Linked DNA regions of Cupriavidus necator N-1. The protein of the gene in region 2 interacts with the protein of the main gene of each other region in a pairwise test. Links are inferred from orthologs where the notes say so. Each region holds a gene or a part of one and is shown on either strand. Other genes may lie near its edges.

What was found. The genes of interacting proteins can lie anywhere in the genome.
Region 1: the proteins of purT (region 2) and CNE_RS12795 interact in binary tests that used the Escherichia coli proteins (3 or more experiments, as listed by UniProt). The link is inferred for Cupriavidus necator N-1 from one-to-one orthologs.

Annotation. Positions count from the first base shown.
Region 1 is NC_015726.1:2,714,885-2,718,952, reverse strand. The notes cover bases 529-3,369. They hold CNE_RS12795 (polyprenyl synthetase family protein), read left to right. Parts: upstream 529-1,427; coding sequence 1,428-2,312; downstream 2,313-3,369. Other genes in these bases: dxs (1-deoxy-D-xylulose-5-phosphate synthase), read left to right, coding at 2,338-3,369; CNE_RS12800 (exodeoxyribonuclease VII small subunit), read left to right, coding at 1,117-1,431; CNE_RS12805 (aromatic ring-hydroxylating oxygenase subunit alpha), read right to left, coding at 529-724. In the rest of the region: more of CNE_RS12805, read right to left, coding at 1-528; more of dxs, read left to right, coding at 3,370-4,068.
Region 2 is NC_015726.1:1,936,421-1,940,068, forward strand. What follows is about bases 663-3,648. They hold purT (formate-dependent phosphoribosylglycinamide formyltransferase), read left to right. Parts: upstream 663-1,545; coding sequence 1,546-2,751; downstream 2,752-3,648. Other genes in these bases: CNE_RS09130 (MFS transporter), read left to right, coding at 663-1,286; CNE_RS09140 (mechanosensitive ion channel family protein), read right to left, coding at 2,766-3,648. In the rest of the region: more of CNE_RS09130, read left to right, coding at 42-662. UniProt on the Escherichia coli protein: Involved in the de novo purine biosynthesis. Catalyzes the transfer of formate to 5-phospho-ribosyl-glycinamide (GAR), producing 5-phospho-ribosyl-N-formylglycinamide (FGAR). Formate is provided by PurU via hydrolysis of 10-formyl-tetrahydrofolate.

The DNA of each region.
Region 1 (4,068 bases), 780 kb from region 2 along the record:
GCACCGCGTCGTGCCACTTCTGGTACGTCGGGCTGCCGGGGCGCTTCAGGCCGGCATGCAGGCCCACGGTCTGCACGCTGTGCCACTCGCCGAACTCCCATTTGAGGTCGTCGCACGAGACGAAGCTGCCCAGCCCCGGGTGGAACGGCACGACGTGGTAGTCCTCCAGATAGACCTCGATAAAGGTCTTCCAGTTGTAGTCGCACTCGTGCACCTCGACGTGGTCCAGCATGTAGCCGTCGAAGTTCAGGTCCTGCGCCACGCCCAGCCTGGCCAGGTCGGCGCGCACGTCGCGCTTGCCGTCGAACAGCAGGCCGTTCCAGTTCTGCAGCGGCGAGCGCTTCAGGTGCAGGCAGGGTTGCTTGTCGAAATGCGGCGCGCCGAGCAGCTCGCCCTTCAGGTCGTAGGTCCAGCGGTGCAGGGGGCAGACGATGTTCTGCGCATTGCCGCGGCCGTTGAGCATGATGGCCTGGCGGTGGCGGCAGACGTTGGACATCAGTTCGATGCCCGCGGCGTTGCGTACCAGCATGCGGCCTTCGTCCTCGGCCCTGAGCGTGTGGTAGTCGCCGACTTCCGGAACCATCAGCTCGTGGCCGATATAGCCCGGGCCATTCCTGAACAGCAGTTCGAGTTCTTGTTGATGCAGCGCTTCGTCGAAATAGACGCCGACGGGCAGTTGCGTATCAGCCGGCGCCAGCTTGAGCGCGGTGCTGAGATTGGACATTATCCCCACTCCCAGATGAACAGGTGAAAGCAGTGAACAACCCAACCATCGAAAATTGAATCGATTTGGGAAAGACAGTCGCCAGGTCGGGAGAGACTCCCATGCACCCCTGGCGGCGAACGGGGGATTGTACCCGAGCCAAAAAGTTAAGGGCCTGATTTTTTTGCCTTTTTAGCGAAAAAGTCGACCCGGGTCGTCATCTGGGTGCCGTACCGGGCGCATTCGGAAAGACGACCCGAGCGCACAAGTCACATATGCCCCAAAGGCACTCATCGGAGGTTGCCCCGCGGATCCGCAAGGATGGGGCAAGGGCCGGCTTTGGCGTAAAATCCGGGCTTCCCCATCCGGGTTTCCTTATGATTCGACCGGATTCCATATTTCCAGGGCCAGACATGCCAAAAACGATGACCGCTCCGGTCCAGACCGACGACACCACCGCGGCCTCGGCGCCGCCCGCTTCCTACGAAGCGGCAATGGCCGAGCTCGAGACCCTGGTGGCCAGCATGGAGAGCGGCGAACTGCCGCTTGAGGCATCGCTGGCGGCCTACCGCCGGGGCGCCGAACTGGTGCGCTACTGCCAGCAAAAGCTGGAGCGCGTTGAGCAGCAGGTCAAGGTGCTGGAGGGCGACGTGCTCAAGCCGCTGGCCGGCGAAGGCAGCGGTGCAAACGGTGGCAATGGCGGCGCGTCGGGGGCGGACGACGAATGACCGACTTCGCCCAATGGATGCAGGCGCAGGGCGCCCGGACCGAAGCCGCGCTGCAGGCAGCGTTGCCCGATGGCAACACAGTGCCGCATACGCTGCACGAGGCCATGCGCTATGCTGCACTGAGCGGCGGCAAGCGCGTGCGGCCGCTGCTGGTGCATGCCGCCGGCGAGGTCAGCGGGGCGGCCCCGGCCGCCTGCGACGCGGCGGCCTGCGCGGTGGAGATGATCCACGCCTATTCGCTGGTGCACGACGACATGCCCTGCATGGATGACGACGACCTGCGCCGCGGCCGGCCCACCGTGCACAAGGCCTATGACGAGGCCACCGCCTTGCTGGTTGGCGACGCGCTGCAGACCCAGGCCTTTATCGTGCTGGCCGGTGCCGGGGCGATCGCGCCCGCGGCGCGGCTGCGGCTCGTGGCCGAACTGGCGCTGGCGTCGGGCTCGACCGGCATGGCCGGCGGCCAGGCTATCGACCTGCAGAACGTGGGCCGGGCCATGACGCGCGAGGCGCTTGAGGCCATGCACCGCATGAAAACCGGCGCGCTGTTGCGCGCCAGTGTGCGCATGGGTGCACTATGTGGTGAAATCGATGCCCAGGGACTGGCTGAGCTGGACCGCTATGCGGCGGCAGTGGGATTGGCGTTCCAGGTGGTTGACGATATTCTGGACGTCACTGCCGATACCGCCACGCTGGGCAAGACCGCCGGCAAGGACGCCGCCCATGACAAGCCGACCTATGTATCGCTGATGGGACTTGACCCGGCACGCGCACTGGCCGGGACGCTGCGCGCAGAGGCACACGAGGCGCTGGCCGGCTTTGGCGAGCGCGCGGACCGCCTGCGGGACCTGGCGGACCTGATCGTGCTGCGCACACATTAAACAGAGAGCCGGCCGAACGGACATCATGACCTACGCACTTCTCAACAAGATTGACGCCCCCGCAGACCTGCGCAAGCTCGACCGGCGCGAGCTCCAGACCCTGGCGGACGAACTGCGCGCCTATGTGCTGGAGTCGGTCTCACAGACCGGCGGCCACCTGTCGTCCAACCTGGGCACGGTAGAGCTGACCATCGCGCTGCACTACGTCTTCAACACCCCGGACGACCGGCTGGTGTGGGACGTGGGCCACCAGAGCTATCCGCACAAGATCCTGACCGGGCGCCGCGAGCGCATGGGCACGCTGCGCCAGTGGGGCGGCATCTCGGGCTTCCCGCGCCGCAGCGAGAGCGAATACGACACCTTCGGCACGGCGCATTCGTCGACCTCGATCTCGGCCGCGCTGGGCATGGCGCTGGGCGCGCGCACGCTGGGCGAGAAGCGCGTCTCGGTGGCGGTGATCGGCGACGGCGCCATGACCGCAGGCATGGCTTTCGAGGCGCTGAACAACGCCGGCGTCTACAAGGACCTGCCGCTGGTGGTGGTGCTCAACGACAACGACATGTCGATCTCGCCGCCGGTGGGCGCGCTCAACCGCCACCTGGCGCGGCTCTTGAGCGGCCAGTTCTACGCGGCCACCAAGAAGGGCATCGAGAAAGTCCTGTCGGTGGCGCCGCCGGTGCTGGAGTTCGCCAAGCGCTTCGAGGAACATGCCAAGGGCATGATGGTGCCGGCCACGCTGTTCGAGGAATTCGGCTTCAACTACATCGGGCCGATCGACGGCCATGACCTGAACTCGCTGGTGCCGACGCTACTGAATATCCGCCAGCGCGCGCTCGAGGGTGCCGGCCCGCAGTTCCTGCACGTGGTGACCAAGAAGGGCCAGGGCTACAAGCTGGCCGAGGCCGACCCGATCCTGTACCACGGCCCGGGCAAGTTCAATCCGGCCGAGGGCATCCGCCCCGCGGCCAAGCCGGCGCGCAAGACCTACACGCAGGTGTTCGGCGACTGGCTGTGCGACATGGCCGCGGCCGACAAGCGCCTGGTCGGCATTACCCCGGCGATGCGCGAGGGCTCGGGCATGGTCGAGTTCGAGAAGCGCTTCCCGGACCGCTACTACGACGTGGGCATCGCCGAGCAGCACGCCGTGACCTTTGCCGGTGGCCTGGCCTGCGAAGGCCTGAAGCCGGTGGTGGCGATCTACTCGACCTTCCTGCAGCGCGGCTATGACCAGCTGATCCACGACGTGGCGCTGCAGAACCTGCCGGTGGTGTTCGCGCTGGACCGCGCCGGCCTGGTCGGCGCCGACGGCGCCACGCACGCGGGCGCCTACGATATCGCCTACCTGCGCTGCATCCCCAACATGATGGTGATGACGCCGTCCGACGAGAACGAATGCCGTCAGCTGCTGACCACGGCATTCCACCAGACCTGCCCGAGCGCCGTGCGCTATCCGCGCGGCTCCGGCCCGGGCGCCGCCATTGCCGCCGAGCTCACCACCGTGCCGGTCGGCAAGGGCGTGATGCGCCGCGAGGGCGGTGCGCGCGCGGGGCATCGCGTGGGCTTCCTGGCGTTCGGCTCGATGGTGCACCCGGCCCTGGGTGCCGCCGAGGCACTGGACGCCGCGGTCGCCGACATGCGCTTCGTCAAGCCGCTCGACGTGGAACTGGTCAAGCGCCTGGCCGCGGAGAACGACTACCTGGTGACGGTGGAAGAGGGCAGCGTGATGGGCGGCGCCGGCAGCGCTGTGCTCGAAGCG
Region 2 (3,648 bases):
CCGGGCGCTCACAACGATAACGACAACGACGAGACCACACCGTGCCCACCCCCACCGCGCCTTCCCGCTACGAAGCCCTGCGCCCGGCCTTGCCGATCCTGATCGGCGCCTCCTTGATGCTCAGCCTGGCCATGGGCCTGCGCCAGAGCCTTGGCATCTTCATGCCGCCGCTGACGCGGGACCTCGGCATCTCGGTATCGGATTTCACCTTCGCCATCGCGGTACAGAACCTGGCGTGGGGCCTGCTGCAGCCGCTGGCCGGGGCCTGGGCCACGCGGATCGGCTTCCGGCCGCTGATGCTGGCCGGCTCGCTGCTCTATGTGACCGGACTGGTGCTGCTGGCGACCGCGCACAGCATGGTCGGCGTCACGCTGGGCGCGGGCGTGGCCATTGGCGCATCGATGGCCTGCACCGGCAGCGCCCTGGCGATGGCGGTGGCGGCGCGGCCGGTGTCGGCGGCGCTGCGCAGCACGGTGCTGGGGCTGGTGTCTGGCGCGGGCTCGCTGGGTGCGCTGCTGGCGGCGCCGATCGGGCAGATGGTGACGCAGGCCTACGGCTGGCGCACCGGGCTGGCAGCGTTCGTGCTGCTGGCGCTGGTGATGCTGCCCGCGGCGTGGTTTGCCGGGCGCGTGGACCGGCTGCCGCTGGTGTCGCCCGCAGGGCGCGGCCAGGACAGCGCGCGTGAAGCGCTGGGCACCGCGCTGCGGCATGCGCCGTTCGTGGTGATGGCGCTGGCGTATTTCGTCTGCGGCATGCAACTGGTGTTCCTGACCACGCACCTGCCATCGTATCTGGACGTATGCGGCATGGACCCAATGCTCAGCGCGCAGGCGTTGGGCGTGATCGGCGGCTTCAACGTGCTGGGCAGCATCTTCTTCGGCTGGGCCGGCGGCCGCTTCAACAAGCTGATGCTGCTGGGCGGCATCTATACGATTCGCTCGCTGGCGCTGACCTGGTACTTCTCGTCGGCGCCCACGCCGCAAAGCACGCTGGTGTTCGCCGCGGTGATGGGCTTCCTGTGGCTGGGCGTGGCGCCGCTGGTATCGGGCTGGATCGCCGAGACCTTCGGCCTGCGCTGGCAGGCCATGCTGGGCGGCGTGGCGTTCTTCAGCCACCAGATCGGCAGCTTTCTCGGCGCCTTCGGCGGTGGGCTGGTCTACGACGCGCTGGGTTCCTACACCGTGGCGTGGCAGGTCGGCGTGACCCTGGGGCTGGCCGCGGGTCTGGCGCAAATTGCATTTGCCGTGGCCACGCGGCGGCAGCCGCCGCTGATGGCCACGTCCTGAAACACTGTGCCGGGCCGCCCCGAACGGGGGATGCGGAGGGCGCGCTTAGCACCTAGCATGGATCCTGAGTGGTCCGGTCTTGGATCCTCAGGCCTTTTCAAGCCCGCCCCGCGCGGGTCTTTTTATGGTGCTTCGCTGAATTGGGTGGCACGCGCGCCAAGCCCTTCCCCGGCCCATACCAATATGCGCCCTCCGCCGGCGCCACAGACAGCCCCCAACACGTACAATCTCGGCTTTCCTTCCCGTCCCACCCGCTGCCATGACCACCCTCGGAACGCCTCTCTCCCCCTCTGCCACCAAAGTGATGCTGCTCGGCTCCGGCGAGCTGGGCAAGGAAGTGCTGATTGCACTGCAGCGCCTGGGTGTGGAAACCATCGCCGTCGACCGCTATGACAATGCACCCGGCCAGCAGGTAGCCCACCACGCGCGCACCATCGCCATGAGCGACCCGGACCAGCTCAAGGCGCTGATCGAGGCGGAAAAGCCGCACCTGGTCGTGCCCGAGATCGAGGCCATCGCCACGCCCATGCTCGAAACCTTGGAAGCCGCCGGCACCGTGCGCGTGATCCCTACCGCCCGCGCCGCGCGCCTGACCATGGACCGCGAAGGCATCCGCCGCCTGGCCGCCGAATCGCTCGGCCTGCCGACCAGCCCGTACAAGTTCTGCGATTCGCTGGATGAACTGCAGGCTGCCATCGACGGCGGCATCGGCTACCCGTGCGTGGTCAAGCCGGTGATGAGCAGCTCCGGCAAGGGCCAGAGCAAGATCGACGGTCCCGATGGCGTCAAGGCGGCCTGGGACTACGCCATGGCCGGCGGCCGCGTCAGCCACGGCCGCGTGATCGTGGAAGGCTTTATCGATTTCGACTACGAGATCACGCTGCTGACCGTGCGCGCCATGGGCGCCAGCGGCCAGGTGGAAACGCAGTTCTGCGCCCCGATTGGCCACGTCCAGGTCAGCGGCGACTACGTCGAGAGCTGGCAGCCGCAGCCGATGCACCCCGCCGCGCTGGAAACCGCCCAGCGCATTGCGCAGGCGGTCACGGCAGACTTGGGCGGCATGGGCCTGTTCGGCGTGGAGCTGTTCGTCAAGGGTGAGCAGGTCTGGTTCAGCGAGGTCAGCCCGCGTCCGCACGACACCGGCATGGTCACCATGGCCACGCAATGGCAGAACGAGTTCGAACTGCATGCCCGCGCCATCCTGGGCCTGCCGGTCGACACCACGCTGCGCAGCCCCGGCGCCAGCGCCGTGATCTACGGCGGCGTGGATGCCCAGGGGGTGGTCTTCGATGGCGTGGACCAGGCACTAAGCGTGCCTCAGACCGAGGTGCGCCTGTTCGGCAAGCCCGAGAGCTTCATCAAGCGCCGCATGGGTGTGGCGCTGGCCTACGCGGACGATGTCGACACCGCCCGCACCCGCGCCAAGGAAGCCGCCAGCCGCGTGCGTCCGCGCGCGGTCGGCTGAGCGTCAGGCGCAGCTCAGATCGGATGGCTGCCCGCGGCGGCGCCGTGGGCAGGGGCATGATGGACGGTGGCCTGTGCCGCCGCCACCTGCGCCGCGGCCAGCACCGGCGAGATGCGCACGCCGGTCAGATCCGCGCCTGACGGCGCCTGGTACAGGCGCAGGCCCAGCTCGGGCAGGATCGCCAGCAGGTGGTCGAAGACATCGCCCTGGATGCGCTCATAGTCCATCCACGCAGTCAACGCGGTAAAGCAGTAGATCTCCACCGGGATGCCCTGCGAATCGGGCTCCATCATGCGCACGTTCAGCAGCAGGTCGTGGTGGATCTCCGGGTGCGCCTTCAGGTAGGCAATGCCGTAGGCGCGGAAGGTGCCGACATTGGTCAGCCGGCGCCGGTTGACCGGGTCATTGCCGGCGGCAATCAGCAGGCGGTTGGCCTCGTCGACCTCGGCCTGCTTCTCCTCCAGGTAGTCGTGCAGCAGCCGGAAGCGCATCAGCGCCTGCACTTCCCGGTCCTCCAGAAAGCGCACGCTGCCCGCATCCAGCCGCAACGTGCGCTTGATGCGCCGCGCGCCGGATTCGAACATCTGCCGGTAGTTGCGGTAGCTCTCGGAGAACAGCTTGTAGGTCGGCACCGTGGTCACGGTGTTGTCCCAGTTCTGCACCTTGACCGTATGCAGGGCGATGTCCTTGACGTAGCCGTCGGCATTGCACTGGGGCATCTCGATCCAGTCGCCGATGCGCAGCATGTCGTTCGAGGTCAGCTGGGTACTGGCCACCAGCGACAACAGCGTGTCCTTGAACACCAGCAGCAGCACCGCCGACAGCGCACCCAGGCCGGACAGCATCCACAGCGGCGAGCGGTTGATCAGGATCGACAGCACCAGCACCGAGCACACC